Regions from separate parts of the Micromonospora inyonensis genome, predicted to be linked through region 2. Evidence: riboswitches for the same ligand, from Rfam matches in the RefSeq annotation. Region 2 holds a riboswitch; the other holds the start of a gene.
What was found. A riboswitch is a leader RNA that binds a small molecule or an ion and turns the genes downstream of it on or off. The one in region 2 is predicted to bind ZMP and ZTP.

Region 1 (8,562 bases), on a different contig from region 2:
TCGCCGTCCTCGCCGACATGCTCCAGCCCACCCTCGATGAGATCGAGGCGGTGGGTGCGCAGGGCGGCGTGATGACCGGCGTGCCGACCGGCTTCAGCGACCTGGACCGTCTGCTCAACGGCCTGCACCCCGGCCAGTTGATCATCGTGGCAGGAAGGCCCGGTCTGGGCAAATCAACGGCAAGTATGGATTTTGCCCGAAATGCTGCTATTCGGGCGAACCAGGCTGCCGCGATCTTCTCGCTGGAAATGAGCAAGGTCGAGATCGTCATGCGACTGCTCTCGGCCGAGGCGCGGGTGCCCCTGCACGTGCTGCGTAGCGGGCAGCTCTCCGACGACGACTGGACCAAGCTGGCCCGCTGCATGGGCGAGATCAGCGAGGCGCCGCTCTTCGTCGACGACACCCCGAGCATGAACCTGATGGAGATCAGGTCCAAGGCGCGACGGCTCAAGCAGCGGCACGACCTCAAGATGATCGTGGTGGACTACCTCCAGCTCATGACCTCGCCGAAGCGTACGGAGAGCCGGCAGCAGGAGGTCGCGGACCTGTCCCGAGGGCTCAAGCTCCTCGCCAAGGAGGTCGAGTGCCCGGTCATCGCGGTGAGCCAGCTGAACCGTGGTCCCGAGCAGCGTACCGACAAGCGTCCGCAGTTGTCCGATTTGCGTGAGTCGGGATCAATTGAGCAGGATGCGGACGTTGTCATACTTTTGCATCGGGATGACTACTACGACAAGGAGTCGCCCCGGGCCGGGGAGGCGGATTTCATAGTTGCCAAGCATCGGAATGGACCGACCGATACCGTGACCGTGGCCGCACAGCTCCATCTGTCGCGGTTCGTCGACATGGCGATCGTCTGACGGATCGTTTCCGTGCCCGGGATGCGATTCCGGGTCAGCGCACACCGAGCTGCCGGGTCGCCGCCTCCACCGTCTGGGCCAACAGAACCGCGATGGTCATCGGCCCGACCCCGCCCGGGACCGGGGTGATCAGGCTGGCCCGCTCCCGGGCGGACGCGAAGTCGACGTCACCGACGTTGCCCGGGTTGTAGCCGGCGTCCACCACCACCGCGCCGGGTTTGATGTCCGCACCGGTCAGGAGACGCGGTCGGCCGACGGCCGCGACCAGGACGTCGGCCTCCCGGGTGAGCGCGGAGAGGTCGGTCGTACGGGAGTGGCAGTAGGTGACCGTGGCGTCCCGCCCGAGCAGGAGCAGTCCGGCCGGTCGGCCCAGGATGGGGCTTCGGCCCACCACCACGGCGTGCTTGCCGGCCAGATCGACCCGGTACTCGTCGAGCAGCCGGAGGATGCCGCCGGGCGTGCAGGAGACGAAGCCGGGCAGCCCGAATCCCATCGCGGCGAAGGAACGCGTGGTGACGCCGTCCACGTCCTTCATTGGGGCGATGGCCTCGAAGGCGGCGCGTTCGTCGATGTGCGCCCCGACCGGGTGTTGGAGCAGGATGCCGTGCACCTGCGGGTCCCGGGACAGGGCGGTGATCGCCCCGACGAGTTCGTCCGTGGTGGTCGAGGCGGGCAGGGCGACATGTCGTGAGCGGATGCCGGCCTGCTCGCAGCGGTTGCGCTTCATCCGGACGTAGGTGGCGGAGGCCGGGTCCTCGCCGACCAGCACGGTGGCCAGGCACGGGGCGGTGCCGGTGCGTTGCCGCAGGTCTGCGGCGGTGGCGGAACTGGCGTCGATGATGCGCCGGGCGAGGTCACGGCCGTCCATCAGCCGGGCCGGATGCGTCTGGGCCATGGGGCACTCCTGAGCCTCGTGGAGGGTCGCCCAGGCGTACGGCATCGACGGTCGTCGGGCCGCTCCCCGGTGGTGCTCCACCTCAACGCCAGTAACGGACCGTCCACACTGTACTCGCCGGTGGGGCCTTGTTCAGCCCAGCAGCGGGAACCAGCCGGCGACCTCGCCCAGGTCCGCCCGGTCGGCGTCGGTGAGCGGGATCCGGCCGGTCGCTTTCAGCAGGTACTCCTCGTCGGTCCAGCTGGCGGGCCGGACCGCGTCGTCGCTGAGCAGGCCGTCCATCGTCGTCACCGCCACGGTACGGGCCAGCGGGCCGGGGCCCGGCGCGTCGGGCAGGTCGACGGTCAGGTCGAGGTGGTGCACCGCCGCCTCGGTGGTCAGGGTGGCGAGCAGGTCGGCGACGCGCAGCACGTGCCCCTGGGTGGTCACCAGGTGCTCCGGGTCGGCGGCGGTCGCCGCGCGGACGGCGGCCGGGGCGGTCTCGGTCCAGAGCCGGACCACTCCGACGGGACGGTCGAAGGCGGCGGCGGACCGGCGGGCCCACCAGGCGTGCCGGGCGGATTCGCCGTCGTCGGACGGGAACGACCGCCAGTAGCTGACGTCGTCGGAGTCGACTGGGCCGTCGGCGGGGCTGGCCAGGGCGACCAGGGCGCGTTGGGCGTCACAGAGCAGGTGGAAGAGCAGGTCGGCGACGAGCCAGCCCCGGCAGCGGGTGGGCCGTTGCAAATCGTGGTCGTCGAGGTGACCGACGACCGCGCTGATGCCCGCGTACGCCTCGGCAAGCGCCTCGTGCGGCCGGAACTCGGTCATGGTGCCGAGCGTCGCACGGCTGGCGGTGCTCCGCGCGGCGGCGGGGCGACCGGACCGGCGGGTTCCGGTCCGGTCGCCCCGGCGTGGGTCGGTCCGCAGGACCACGGGGTGGGTCAGCCCGGGAATGCCGGGCGGGTGGGCCGGCGGAGCGCCGGATGGATCAGCCGAAGAAGTCGCCGAGGAAACCGTGCTGCTTCTTGCGGCGGTAGTGCCCGTGGTAGCCGTAGTGCTGGTGGCCCTGGCCGCCGTAGGCGGGTGCGGGCGCGGCCGGGTAGCCCGGCGGCGGGGGTGGGGGCGGGGGCACGGTGCCGTAACCGGGCTGGTGTGGCGCGGCACCGGGCGGCGGGGGTGGCGGAGGCGCGTACCCGCCGGGTTGGCCGGGGGTGTGCCCCGGTGCCGGGCCGGGGGGTGGAGGTGCGGCCGGGGTGGTGGCGTGCTGCTTGTTCCAGTTCGCCTCCGCCTCGAACAGCTTTTCGAGTTCGCCGCGATCGAGGAAGATCCCCCGGCAGTCGCCGCACTGGTCGACGATGACTCCGCTGCGCTCGTACTGGCGCATGTCTCCTTGGCACTTGGGACAGGTGAGCTGCATTTCTCGACGGTACCCGCTGGGCGTCAGGATGCCGCGGCGAGCGCTCCGGTGACTTCCTGGTCGGAGACCTCGTGGAAGTCGTCGTAGTAGCGGCTGACCGCGCCGAAGTCGGGGGGTGTCCGGACGGAGACCACCTGGTCGGCCTCGGTGGCGAGCATGTCGCACGCCTCCTGGGAGCCGACCGGGACGGCGACCACGACGCGGCGGGCACCGAGGTGGCGGGCCACCTGGACGGCGGCGCGGGCGGTGGCGCCGGTGGCGAGGCCGTCGTCGACGACGACGGCGGTCCGGCCGGTCAGGTCCAGCGGTGGCCGGTCGGCCCGGTAGAGCTGTTCCCGGCGTTCCAGTTCGGCCTGTTCGCGGCGGACGACCTCGTCGACCTCGTCGGGGTCGAGGCGGCCGGCCACCGCGTCGTTGAGGACCCGCACGTCGGCGGGGCCGAGTGCGCCGAACGCCACCTCGGGTGCCCAGGGCATGCCGAGCTTGCGGACCACCAGTACGTCCAGGGGAGCTTCCAGCCGGGCGGCGACCACCTGGGCGACCGGGACGCCGCCCCGGACGAGCCCGAGCACGATGACGTCCGGCTGGCCGGCGAGCCCGTCGAGCCGGTCGGCGATCGCCTCGCCGGCTTCGGCGCGGTTGCGGTACGTGGTCATGCCTCCGGTCTACGCCCTGTCGGCCGCTTCCGCAGGAGAGTCGGCCGAACCGGGGCGATCGGATTCCGCCAGACCGGGGCGATCGGACTCCGCGAGTCGGAGGGCGGGTGCCCAGATCAGGAAGGCGAGCGGGTAGAGCAGGTACCCGAAGCGGGTGGCCGGCATCAGGGCGATCGCGGCGAGCAGCCCGTACCCGCAGACGAGGGCGCCGGTGGCGGCGGTGCGGGGCGGTCGGCGCAGCAGGTGGACGGCGATGGCCAGTCCGGCCGCCACCAGGAGGCCGGCGGCGACGGTCCGGCCGGCGGGAAGGCCGGTGGCGACGAGGTGCCCGGGGAAGGGGGACGCGGCCGGACTGGTGACGAGGCCCTGGCCGAGGGGGAAGCGCAGCACGTTCTCGACCAGGGCGTCCCGGTCGACGAGGAGGGCGGGCAGGAGGGCGGCGGCGGGCAGGCCGAACGCGGCGGCGGCGAAGCGTCCGGCGGCGCGGCGGGTGACGGCCCAGAAGAGCAGGACGAGGGCGACCGGCCAGGCGAACAGCTTGAGTGCTCCGGCGAGGCCGACGGCGAGGCCGGCACGGCCGGGTCGGCCGGTGGTGGCGTGGGCGAGGGCGAGCAGGCAGAGCGCGAGGACGGGTAGGTCGTCGCCGCCGGTGGCGAGGGTGAGCGCGCAGATCGGCAGGACGGTGGCGGCCTGGACGGCGCGCAGCAGGGCGGCGTCGCGGCGGGCGCGGTGCCGGGGGGTGCCGCCGGCGAGGGTGCCGCCCCCGAGGCCGCCGCCGGCGCCGAGGGCGCCGGTGCGGAGGGCGCGGACGGCGAGAGCGAGGACGAGCGCGGTGGCCAGGGCGAACCAGATCCGCGCGTCGGTCCACCAGGCGTCGAGGGCGGCCCGGGGCAGGCCGAAGAGGGCCATGCCGGGTTGGTACGGGGTGTAGCCGAGCAGCTGTTCGGCCGGTGGCAGGGCGGCGATGGCGTCGTGGCCGAGGTAGGGGGTGCCATCGTGGAGCAGCCGCGCGCCGGAGTGCTCGACGACGACGACCTCCTCCTGGGCCCGGTCGGTTCGTCCGGCCGACCGCTGCACGGCCTGCCAGCCGAGCGGGAGGAGTGCGGTGGTCGTCCAGGTCAGGACGGTGACCGCCGAGCGGGCCGTGGTGCCGGCCAGTGGGCTGTCGGGGTGGCGTCGGTGGGCGAGGAGTTGACCGGTCGCGAGGAGGGCCGCGACCAGGTAGCCGATGGCTGCGACCGCACCCCAGGCACGGTGGGACGGGAGGGTGGAGGTGACGGCGGTGATTCCGGCGAAGGCGGCCGAGACGGCGTAGAGGCCGAGGTCGAGGGGGAGCCCGCCGGCCGCGCCGTCGATCGCCTGCCAGGTCCGGCGGGCGCGTGGGGCGGCTGGCCCGACGGCGGGTGTGGAGCTGCTGCGGGGCGCGGGCCGACTGGTCACCCGGGAGAGTGTGGCAGACGGTCGGTCCGGTTCCGTCCGTTCGGTCGGCGGCCGGGGGCGAGGCGGATCACCGCACCGGCGTCGTGCAGGGGCGGGGCGAGGGTGCCGGGTCGGCCGCCGGCCCCACGGTGCAGGGCGGCGAGGAAGCGGTTGGCGGGCATCGGGCGGGCGAAGAGGTGGCCCTGGCCGGCGAGGCAGCCGAGTTCCCAGAGCGCGCGGCGTTGCGGCTCGCTCTCCACGCCCTCGGCGACGACGGTGAGGCCGAGGCTGCGCCCGAGGTCGAGGGTGGAGCGGATGACGGCGGTCGCCTCGGCGGAGCTCTCCATGTCGGTGACGAAGGTCCGGTCGATCTTGATCTCGTGCACCGGGATCCGGGACAGCAGGGAGAGCGAGGAGTAGCCGGTGCCGAAGTCGTCCAGGGCGAGGCGGACGCCCTCGTCGCGGAGCCGGCCGAGGACCCGGTCGACGATGTCGAGCTGGCTGAGGGTGAGGTTCTCGGTCAGCTCCAGCATCAGTCGGTCGGGGGGGAGGTCGTGGGCGCGCAGCCGGGTGAGCACCGCGCCGGCGAAACGGGCGTCGAGCAGGCTGCGCGGGGAGACGTTGACCGCGACCGGAATGTCGAAGCCGGCTTCCCGCCAGCCGACCAGGGCGAGGAGGGCCTGGTCGAGGACGCTCTCGGCGAAGGCGGGGAGAAGACCGGAGCGTTCCACGGCCTCCAGGAAGCGGGCCGGGTCGACGGTGCCGTTGGTGGGGTGGTGCCAGCGGGCGAGTGCCTCGGCGCCGACCACCTCGCCGGTGGCGAGGTCGACGATGGGCTGGAAGTTGACCGCGAACTCGTGGTCGGCGACGGCCCGGGGCAGGTCGCCGCCGAGGGCGAGCCGGCCGAGGTCGGCCGTGTCCCGGGCGGGGGTGTAGCTGGCGATCCGCTGGCCGTTGCGTTTGGCCTGGTACATGGCGACGTCGGCGCGACGGAGCAGTTCGGCCATGCCGCCGGTGCCCGGTGCGGTGGCGATGCCGCCGCTGGCTTCGACGCTGATCCGCATGCCGTCCAGGTCGAAGGGTTCGTGCAGGGCGGTGAGCAGGGCCTCGGTGCGGTGGGCGGCCATCGCCGGGGCGGGTAGTCCGCGCAGGAGGACGGCGAACTCGTCGCCGCCGAGCCGGGCGACCAGGTCGTCGTCGCGGGTCGCGTCACGTAGCCGGGCGGCCACCTGCACCAGGATCCGGTCCCCGGCGGCGTGGCCGAGAGTGTCGTTGATCTCCTTGAAGTGGTTCAGGTCGATCAGGGCGAGGGCGGTGACGCCGTCGGCGTGGCGGCCGTTGAGCTGTGCGCTGCCCTGGTCGAGCAGGTGCCGACGGTTGGCCAGGCCGGTGAGGGCGTCGTGGGTGGCGGCGTACGCGTGGTCGGCGGCGGCCCGGGCCAGTTCGGCGTACGCCTGGGCGTTGCGGACCGCCGTGCACAGGGCCGAGGCGAAGGTCCGCAGGGTGTACTGCTCGCGTTCGTTGAGGCGTACCGGGCCGCGGAAGCGCAGGCGCAGCAGCCCGACGTCGAGGGTGCGGTCGTGTCCCTCCAGCGGGATGGGGATGACCGAGCCGTCCACGGTGGTGGGCTCTCCGCCGGGGCCGTCGTAGGTGATCTTGTGGCTGTTGCCGCGGACGCTGCGCGGGCCGTCGTGCAGTTCGACCTCGACCTCGTCGGCGGAGAAGAGTTCGGCTGCCTGGGTGACGGCGGTGGTGAGGACACGGTTGAGGTCCACCGAGTTGAGCGCGTCGGTGGTCCGGGCCAGTCGCTGCCAGGCCTGCTGCTCGGTGCGGGTCTGGATGCGGTGCGAGTAGGCCAGGTGCAGGCTGAGCACGAGCGGCGGGACGGCCAGCAGCAGCCGGGTGTCGGCCTGGAGGATGACCAGCGTGCAGAGGGCGACCGCGAAGCGCACCGCGAAGCCGGTGAGGCGTAGGTCGAGGTTGCTGCGGAACTGGCGGGAGACGCGGGTGCGGGAGGCGAGCGCGATGACCGGGATGGCCAGCAGGTCGTCGACGAGGGCCGCGGCGAGGTAGGCGACGGCCACGGGTACGACGAGGTTGGCGAGGCCGGCCGGGGGCCACGACCAGTCCAGCGCGACCAGGACGAGGCCGGCGGTGCCGGCGACGAGCACGTTCTTGCCGATGCCGAAGGCCCGCTTGATGGCCGGCAGCTTGCGTGAGGCCAGGGCGACGGCGAGGCCGGTGCAGAAAATCACCCACGGCGTGGGGGCGATCGCCACACCGATGATGATTGCCGTTTCGTTCCAGCTGATCGAATGCGTGGTCGACCGGATACGAATTCGTGCCTTCGTCGATGCGCTGACGAAGATCATTAGGGTGAGCATGGCCAGCAGCGCGACGTCACCGGCGGTCGTCGGGACTCGGGTGAGCACGGCGGCGCAGACCGCCGCCACCTCGACACCCAGGGCCACCACGACGACGAGACCGACAAGCAGTCGAAGCTGCCGATCGGTCTCATTGACGTGTCGCCTGAGAACAGCCACAGTTCGTCCCCGGGGTTCGCTGGCCTGTGCAGCGTACCGCAGGGAATCGTCGCTTCCCGGGTCTAATTCACTCCCACTCGCTGCCACGCATGGCCCGACCCTTTCTGCCCCTCCGCCCCGGTACGGGGCCGGCTCCTGCCTGCTCCAGGTGCAGCCTAGGCAAGGGTATGGCAGTTTAGGTACGATAAATGTCGCTATATGCAACATTAGTTAAGAGTCCGACCTTTTGTTACTTTCTGTCCATCCAAGATGAACGGAGCGGCGCGAGCCGCTTTCGCTGCGCATTCAAACTGTCGCTTGTCGCCGCCGATTGCACACCGGCGGGGTGGCGGGGTGGACCCGCCCTTCCGGTGGATCCTTCGGTGACCGGATGGTCACTCGGGCGGAAGAAGTCGGTCGACGTGACTCGCCAATGACGGTCATTGTGGGCACTTCTGGTCCTCCGGAATTGCCCGAGGAACGGAGAGTAATCGTGGCGCGGTCATCGGGGAGTGGTCGGGTCCGTGGCGCCACCGGTTCGTGGACGCCTTTGCTGTGCATCTTCGGGGAATGCCCAGGCATTTGGAAAGCCCACCGGGAGTGAGCAAGTCCACCGTCGCCATGTGCCGCCCGGGTGACCGCGCCGGGCGTCGTGGCGGGGTTAGGCTCACCGGCGTGACCGATCCCGCGCAGTTGACGCACCTCGACCCGGCGGGCGCGGCCCGCATGGTCGACGTCTCCGCCAAACCGGTCTCCGGCCGCCGGGCCGTGGCCGCCGGTCGGCTGCGGACCACGCCCGAGGTGATCGGGCTGC
Region 2 (8,562 bases):
CGCGCTGCCCGACGACGAGCGCCCCGACGTCGTGGTGGTCTCGCCGTACCGACGGGCCGCGCAGACCGCCGAGCTGGCCCTGGCCGGGCTGGACGTGCCGGTGCACCGGGACGAACGGCTGCGCGACCGGGAACTGGGCGTACTCGACCTGCTCACCTCGCACGGGGTGGCCAGCCGATTTCCCGAGGAGGCGGAGCGGCGGGCCCGGCTGGGCAAGTTCTACTACCGTCCGCCCGGCGGCGAGTCCTGGGCCGACGTGGCACTGCGGCTGCGCGCGCTCCTCGGCGACCTGCGCCGCGACCACGCCGACAGACGGGTGGCCCTCTTCGGCCACGAGGCGCTGGTCTTCCTGCTCCGCTACCTGCTGGAACCGATCTCCGAGCCGGAGCTGGTCGAGCTGACCCGCCGGCACCGGCTGGGCAACTGCTCGGTCACCGGATGGCGGCGCGGCCCGGACGGCGGGCTCGACCTGACCGTCTTCAACGACGTCACTCACCTGCGGGAACAGGGCACCGAACCGACCCGGGAGGAGGGCGTCGATGCCGAACCGGTCTGAGCCGAAGGTGATCACGCCAGGGCTGCTGCGGAACTGGGCGCTGCCCGTGCCGACCGGCGGGAAGGAGACCCGGGGCACGGTCCTGGTGGTCGGCGGGTCCCGGGTGACCCCCGGGGCGGTGCTGCTGGCCGGGGTGGCCGCGCTGCGGGCCGGGGCCGGGGTGCTGCAACTGGCCGCCGCCGAGTCGACCGCGGCGGCCCTGAGCATCCAGGTGCCGGAGGCACTGGTGGTGGGACTGCCGGAAACCCGCGACGGCGCGGTCGCCGGAGCGCGCGCGCAGCGGCTGGACGAACTGGTCGCCGAGGCCGACGTGGTCGCCGTCGGGCCCGGACTGCACGACATCGACGAGACCCAGGCGGTACTGCACCGGGTGCTGGACGCGGCGGGACCCCGGACGGCCCTGGTGCTCGACGCGTACGCCCTCGGTGCCCTCAGTCACGAACCGGAGCTGCTCACCGGGGCGGACCGGACCGCGGTGCTCACCCCGAACCTCACCGAGGCCTGCCACCTGCTCGGCCGCGACCCCGGCGACGACCTCGACGCCGAGGCCGCCGAGCTGGCCGGGCGCTACCGGGCGGTGGTGTCGCTGTACGGGCACATCGCCAGTCCGGACGGCCGGCGGTGGCGGGAGGAGAGCGGCGACGCCGGGTTGGGCACCTCCGGCAGCGGTGACGTCCGGGCGGGGCTGCTGGCCGGGCTGCTGTCCCGGGGCGCGGGTCCGGAACAGGCCGCCTGCTGGGCGGCGTTCGCGCACGCGGTCAGCGGGCAGCGGCTGATCCCCCGGTACGGCCGGATCGGCTTCCTGGCCCGGGAGCTGCTCGACGAGATCCCGCAGGTGCTGGCAACCGTCTGAGGACCGGTCACCGTCTGACGGGTCGCGCCTGACCGAACGGATGTGTGTAACGCCACATCTGCCTCCCTACTCTGGTCAGTCGAGAGTGGGCATTCCGCCCGCCCCCGCCGGACGCGTTCGCACGCGGAGCGCGACCGGCGGGAACAGCCCCTGGGAGTGTGTGTGAAGTTCATCCGTCGCAAGACACTTGCCGCGGCCTCGACCGTGGCGCTCGGTGTCGGCCTCGCCGTCACCGGTGGGCTGGCTCCGGCGTCCGCGGCAGGTCCCGAGACGACGTTCCTGGTGCTCGCACCGCAGGGCGCGTCGACGGACCGGGCCGTGGCCCGTGCGACCGCCGCGCAGGGCACCGTGGTCGCCACGTACGACCAGATCGGTGTGCTGGTGGTCCGCTCGACCAACCCCGACTTCGTCCGGCAGGTGGCCGGCGCCGGGGTCGAGTCGGTGGCCTCCACCGCCGGCCTGGGTGCCGCGCTGGACGAGGGTGAGACGGTGGAGCTGACCGGGCTCGCCGCGACCACCGCGGACCCGACCGGCGAACCGCTCTTCGCCCAGCAGTGGGACATGCCGATGATCAAGGTGCCGCAGGCCCACGCGGTCACCGCCGGCAGCCCGAACGTCGTGGTCGGGGTGCTGGACAGCGGCATCTCCAGCAGCCACCCGGACCTGGCCAGCCAGATCGCGCGGGACAAGAGCGCGAGCTGCGTCGGCGGTGCCCCGGACACCACCGAGGCGTCCTGGAACCCGACCACCTCCGACCACGGCACGCACGTGGCCGGGACCATCGCCGCCGCCGTCAACGGCGTGGGCGTCACCGGTGTCGCCCCGGGCGTCAAGGTGGCGGCCGTCAAGGTCGTCAACGACGACGGCTACATCTTCCCCGAGGCGGCGGTCTGCGGCTTTCTCTGGGCCGCCGAGCACGGCATGCAGGTGACCAACAACAGCTACTACATCGACCCGTGGGAGCTGAACTGCCGCAACGACGCCCGGCAGCGTCCGGTGTGGCAGGCCGTCCAGCGGGCCATCCGGTACTCGCAGAGCAAGGGCGTACTGCACGTGGCGTCCTCCGGCAACTCCAACTACGACCTGGCGCACAAGAACGTCGACTCGGGCAGCCCGAACAACGGGACGCCCGAGGTGCGTGAGGTCAACAGCGCCTGCCTCGTCCTGCCGGGCGAGGCGCCGGGCGTGGTGACCGTCTCGGCGGTCGGCCCGACCGGGGCGAAGAGCTACTACTCCTCGTACGGGCAGGGTGTGGTCGACGTGACCGCGCCCGGCGGCGACACCCGCTTCCGCACCCAGGGTGTCCCCTCCACCATCTCCGACGCGATCCTGTCGACCACGTTCAACGTGACGACCCGGACCAACGGTTGGGGTTACAAGCAGGGCACCTCGATGTCGAGCCCGCACGCGGCCGGCGTGGCCGCCCTGGCCGCCTCGGCGCACCCGGAGATGAACCCGGGTCAGCTGGCGGCGTTCGTGGAGCGCACCGCCACCCCGCTGTCCTGCCCGGCCGGGGTGTACAACCCCGTGCCGCTGCTGGGCAGCGAGTACGACGCCACCTGCTCCGGCGGGGCGCGTAACGGCTTCTACGGCGCCGGCATGGTCGACGCTCACGCGGCCGTCCGGTAACAGCGGGGTCGCAGCACGTGAGGGCCCGGCGCGGGAACGCGCCGGGCCCTCACCCGTCCGGGTGAGGTCTGTTTCGCCCGGCCGGGTGAGGGGGTAGCAGGGTGGTCACCAGCCCATCCGAGGAGGTCAACGGTGTCCACCGATGCCATCGTGCTGCTCAAGGAAGACCACAAGGAGATGCGTCGCCTGTTCCGGGAGTTCCAGGACGCCCAGGAAGGACCACCGCGCCGACGGCAGGAGCTGGTGGCCCGGATCCTGGAGGCGCTGACCGTGCACACGTACCTCGAGAACGAGGTGATGTACCCGGAGATCCGCCGGCTCCTGCCCGACCTGGAGGACGACATCCTGGAGTCGTACGAGGAGCACCACGTCGCCGACGTGCTCTGCGCCGAGCTGGCCACCATGGACGCCGACGACGAGCGCTTCGTCGCCAAGACCACGGTGCTGATCGAGAACGTGACACACCACGTCGAGGAGGAGGAACAGGAGTGGTTCCCGAAAGTGCGCGAGGCGCTCGGCCGTAAGCAGTTGCAGGAGATCGGTGAGCGCATGCTGGCGCTGCGCCCCGACGCCCCGCGTACCCCGACCGCGCCGAAGGCGCTGAAGAAGGCGCTCGACGCGCTGACCGCCTAGCCTGAGCCCGGCTACCGGAGTGGCTGGATCGCCGGCCACTCCGGTAGGTCGCCGGGCGGGGTGGGCAGGATCTGCCGCAGTCGAGGGGGGTTCGGGCGGCGTTTCCACTCGCGCGGATACCCGAGGGAGACCTCCTCGAACCGCACCCCGTCGTGAACGCTGGTGCGGGGGATGTGCAGGTGGCCGTAGACGACCACGGCGGCCCGGTAGCGCAGGTGCCAGTCGGCCGTCGCGGTCGTGCCGCACCACTGGGCGAAGATCGGATACCGCAGGATCCGGGTCGGCTCCCGCACCAGGGGATAGTGGTTGACCAGCACGGTCGGCATCGGGTCGAGCGCGTCGAGCCGCGCCCGGGTCTGCGCCAGCCGGGCCTCGCACCACGCCTGCCGGCTCGGGAACGGGTCCGGGTGCAGGAGGTACTCGTCGGTGCAGACGATGCCCGTGCGGTGCGCCTCGGCGAGCGCCGCCTCCCGGTCCATCCCCTCGGGCAGGAACGTGTAGTCGTAGCCGAGGAAGAGCGGCACGATCCGGACCGGCCCGTCCGGGCCACGCCAGATCTCGTACGGGTCCTCCGGGGTGACCACGTCGAGCTGGCGGCACAGGTCGACCAGGTGCCGGTAGCGCTCCTCACCCCGCAGGGTCACCGGGTCCGTGGCCGGGGTCCACAACTCGTGGTTGCCGGGCACCCAGATCACCCTGGCGAAGCGCTCGCGCAGCTGGGCGAGCGTCCGCTCGATGTGCGAGACCGTCTCGCCCACGTCCCCGGCGACGAGCAGCCAGTCCTGCGGCGACTCCGGACGCAGCTCGTCGACGATCCCCCGGTTGTCCGCGTACCCGACGTGCAGATCACTGATCGCGACCAGACTGCCGCCGTCCTCCCCCACCATGGCCCCGATCTTACGGACACCCCCGTGGGGCCAGCGTCCCCGCGTACGCGCGCCCGGCGTCGACGCTCGTGGCCCGTTCCAGCCCCGGCGGAGGCGCGCCGGAGGCCGGCGGGCCGACCCGGTAGGATCACCGGTGGGCCGTGACTGGCGCGTGGGGATGGAGCACCATCGGGAAGCGGCCCCGTCATGAGGACGCACGCCGAGCGCCTGGGCCTTCCGCACCGTACTGGAGGTCGCATGCCGTCGTCGTCGAACGCCGAGTCCACCGCATTCCGCAGCGCCCTTGAGGTGATCCGCGCCGTCGAGCCCCGGGTCGCCGACGCGATCGGTGCCGAGCTGGCCGACCAGCGGGAGTCGCTCAAGCTGATCGCCAGTGAGAACTACGCCTCCCCGGCCACACTCCTGGCGATGGGCAACTGGTTCAGCGACAAGTACGCCGAGGGCACCGTCGGCCGCCGGTTCTACGCCGGCTGCCAGAACGTCGACACGGTCGAGGCGCTCGCCGCCGAGCACGCCCGGGAGCTGTTCGGGGCCGCGCACGCGTACGTGCAGCCGCACTCGGGCATCGACGCCAACCTGGTCGCCTTCTGGGCGATCCTGGCCGACCGGGTGGAGGCCCCGGCGCTGAAGCGGGCGCAGGCCCGGCACGTCAACGACCTGACCGAGGCCGACTGGTTCACGCTCCGCCGCGAACTGGGCAACCAGCGGATGCTCGGCATGTCGCTGGACGCCGGCGGCCACCTCACCCACGGGTTCCGGCCGAACATCTCCGGCAAGATGTTCGACCAGCGCAGCTACGGCACCGACCCGACCACCGGGCTGGTCGACTACGACAAGGTCGCCGAGGCGGCCCGGGAGTTCAAGCCGCTGATCCTGGTCGGCGGTTACTCCGCGTACCCCCGGAAGGTGAACTTCCGGATCCTGCGGGAGATCGCCGACGAGGTGGGCGCCACCTTCATGGTGGACATGGCGCACTTCGCCGGGCTGGTCGCGGGCAAGGTCTTCACCGGTGACTTCGACCCGGTGCCGCACGCGCACATCGTCACCACCACCACCCACAAGTCGCTGCGCGGACCGCGCGGCGGCATGGTGCTCTGCGGCCCGGAGCTGGCCGAGCAGGTGGACCGGGGCTGCCCGATGGTGCTCGGCGGCCCGCTGCCGCACGTGATGGCCGCCAAGGCGGTCGCCCTGGCCGAGGCCCGCCGCCCGGACTTCGCCGACTACGCGCAGCGCATCGTCGCCAACTCCCAGGCCCTCGCCGAGGGGCTGCTGCGGCGGGGGGCCACCCTGGTCACCGGGGGCACCGACAACCACCTGGTGCTCATCGACGTGACCGGCTACGGGCTGACCGGCCGTCAGGCCGAGCAGGCCCTGCTGGACTCCGGCATCGTGACCAACCGCAACGCCGTGCCGCAGGACCCGAACGGCGCGTGGTACACCTCCGGCGTCCGCATCGGCACCCCGGCACTGACCACCCGGGGCCTCGGCACCGACCAGATGGACGAGACCGCCGAACTGATCCACACCGTATTGAGCCAGACCCGCCCGGGGTCGAACGCCGACGGCACGCCGTCGAAGGCGAAGTACACCCTGGAGCCGGCGGTGTCCGAGCGGATCGCCAAGCAGGCCAGCGACCTGGTCGCCGGTTTCCCGCTCTACCCCACCGTCGACCTGGGCTGACGCGGCGGACGCGCGGGGGCGGTGCCGGGTCCGGCACCGCCCCCGCCGCGCGTCAGATGGTGATCGGCCGCTTGAGGTGGTAGCGGTGCACCTCGGTGCTGCCCTGGACGTTGTTGACGTCCTCGGCGGCGGCGACCAGTTCCCACCCCTCTCGGCCGACCCGGTTCAGGTGGGCGATGGCGGTGTCGCCGTACGGGGTGACGTCCCGGCGTGAGCCGTCCGGCCCGTACCAGATGAACGTGACCTCGAAACTGCGCCCCTGCCCTTGGTAGCGGCGGACCAGTAGTGCGTACTCCCAGGCGACCATCGCTCCATTATCGCCGTCCACAGCGGAGCCCGCCGACCGCCGGGGACGTGTCGCGCCCGCCGTCAGGTCACCGACACGCCGCGTCGGTCCATCTCATCGGCGAGCAGGGCGGCCAGCCGGTCCAGGCCCAGGTCGATCTGCTCGCGGGTGACCGCGCTGACCGACAGCCGCAGCGCGTCGACCGCGGCGGTGTCGTCGTAGAAGTGGGCCATCGGCGTCCAGAGCACGCCGCACTCCTGTGCCGAACGGGCCAGCAGCGCGTCGTCGACCGGGAACGGTACGGTCACCACCGCGAAGAAGCCGCCGGCGGGGACGTTCCAGCGCACCGGGGACGGCGGTGGGAACCGCCGGGCCAGGCCGGCGGTGAGGTGCCGCAGGTTGCCGGCGTAGACCGCGCGTTCCCGCTCGTTCGCCCGGGCCAGGCTGCACCCGTGCGCCAGCAGCCGGCCCCCGACGACCGCCTGGGCGATCGGCGAGGTGTTCACGGTGACCATACTCTTGATCTTGGCCAGCTGGTCGGCGAGCAGCCCCACCGTCCCGTCGGCACCCCAGACCCGCTGGTCGGCCAGGACGTAGCCGACCTGGGCGCCGGGCAGCACGGTCTTGGCGAACGAGCCGAGGTAGACCACCCGGCCCCACTCGTCGAGCGCCTTGAGGGTGGGCAGCCGGGCCGTGCCGTCGGCCGGGAAGAGGGGCTCAACCGGGTGGTGACCCTGCTCGGCGCCAGTCTGGGCGGGCTGCTCATCTTCTGGTTCGGCACCGCCACCGCGCTGCTGATCGACGCGGCCACGTTCGCCGTGTGTGCCCTGCTGATCGGGCTGCTGGTGGCGCTTCCGGCCCCGGCCGCACCGGCCGGCGACGCGGCGCCGACCCGGGAGGGCTACTGGACGGCGCTGCGCGGCGGTTTCCGCTACCTGCGTACCGACCAGTTGCTGCGCAACATGCTGCTGGTCGTCTTCGCGCTGAACATGGTGGCGAACGCCAGCATCGCCGTCTTCGTGCCGATCTGGGTCGACGAGGTGCTCCGCTCCCCCACCGGGCTCGGCCTGGTGCTCGGCGCGTTCGGCGGCGGGGCGCTGCTGGGCAGCCTGCTCTTCACCTGGCTCGGCCCCCGGTTGCCCGCGTTCGCCACGTTCGTGCTGGGCGCCGCGCTCAGCGGTACGCCCCGACTGTTCGCCCTGGCCGCCACCGACGACCTGACCGTCGTGCTCGGGGTGACCTTCGTGTCGGCCATCGGCGTGGGCGCGATCAACCCGCTGCTCGGCGTCGCCCTCTACGAGCGGGTGCCCCCGGCGTTGCAGACCCGGGTGATCGGCATCGCCGGGGCGGTCGGCTTCGCCGGACTGCCGGTCGGCGCGCTGCTGGCCGGCTGCGGGGTCAGCATGCTCGGGTTGACGCCCACCCTGCTGCTCTCGGGCGTCGTCTGCCTCGGGGTGACCGCCGTGCCGCTGCTCACCGGCCCTCCCTCGGCCCGTCTCGGCACCCCGGAGAAGGCCACCGCCACCGCCTGACCACCGACCCGGTGACCACTCACCCCACGATCGGACTCGCCCGACGCGCTGCTCGGCCCGGCTGGCGAGCCGGGGCGGGTCGGCGAGGGTGGCGGACGGATAGGGTGGGACCGCCGTTCCACGTCCGCTCTGGAGTCCCCGATGACCATGCCCGCTGTCGACCTGCCCGGCCTGCCGACCGCCGGAGCGGACCAGCCGCTGCTGACGTACTACGACGACGCGACCGGCGAGCGGACCACACTGACCGCGACGGAACTGGGTGCGTGGGCCGCCCGGACGACCGGGCTGCTCCGCGACGGCTGCCGGCTGCGGGCCGGCGACCGGGCGGCCGTGCTGCTGCCGCCGCACTGGCAGACCGCTGCCGTGCTGCTGGGCTGCTGGGCCGCCGGGGTGGCGGTGTCGTACCGGGGCCGGGCCACCGCCGGACTGCCCACGCTCGGCCCTGGCGGGCACGAGCCGCTGGACGCCAGCTTCGTGCACCGGCCCCGGATCGACGACTGGCTGGA

Region 1: another riboswitch for ZMP and ZTP. It lies ahead of GA0074694_RS06515 (bifunctional 5,10-methylenetetrahydrofolate dehydrogenase/5,10-methenyltetrahydrofolate cyclohydrolase); the one in region 2 lies ahead of GA0074694_RS23785 (glycine hydroxymethyltransferase).

What each region holds. Positions count from the first base shown of each region.
Region 1 is NZ_FMHU01000001.1:1,423,395-1,431,956, reverse strand. Features, by position in the region: gene dnaB (replicative DNA helicase) at 1-857, shown strand, start outside; gene GA0074694_RS06515 (bifunctional 5,10-methylenetetrahydrofolate dehydrogenase/5,10-methenyltetrahydrofolate cyclohydrolase) at 892-1,752, opposite strand; ZMP/ZTP riboswitch at 1,774-1,858, opposite strand; gene GA0074694_RS06510 (maleylpyruvate isomerase N-terminal domain-containing protein) at 1,885-2,562, opposite strand; gene GA0074694_RS06505 (TFIIB-type zinc ribbon-containing protein) at 2,723-3,151, opposite strand; gene GA0074694_RS06500 (phosphoribosyltransferase) at 3,175-3,807, opposite strand; gene GA0074694_RS06495 (glycosyltransferase 87 family protein) at 3,817-5,247, opposite strand; gene GA0074694_RS06490 (putative bifunctional diguanylate cyclase/phosphodiesterase) at 5,244-7,769, opposite strand; gene moaC (cyclic pyranopterin monophosphate synthase MoaC) at 8,424-8,562, shown strand, end outside.
Region 2 is NZ_FMHU01000002.1:2,085,812-2,094,373, forward strand. Features, by position in the region: gene GA0074694_RS23760 (histidine phosphatase family protein) at 1-556, shown strand, start outside; gene GA0074694_RS23765 (NAD(P)H-hydrate dehydratase) at 540-1,409, shown strand; gene GA0074694_RS23770 (S8 family peptidase) at 1,572-3,038, shown strand; gene GA0074694_RS23775 (hemerythrin domain-containing protein) at 3,171-3,671, shown strand; gene GA0074694_RS23780 (metallophosphoesterase family protein) at 3,683-4,558, opposite strand; ZMP/ZTP riboswitch at 4,689-4,778, shown strand; gene GA0074694_RS23785 (glycine hydroxymethyltransferase) at 4,796-6,238, shown strand; gene GA0074694_RS23790 (hypothetical protein) at 6,291-6,545, opposite strand; partial or broken gene GA0074694_RS33200 (aminotransferase class I/II-fold pyridoxal phosphate-dependent enzyme) at 6,608-7,237, opposite strand; gene GA0074694_RS31125 (MFS transporter) at 7,253-8,056, shown strand; gene GA0074694_RS23800 (TIGR03089 family protein) at 8,198-8,562, shown strand, end outside.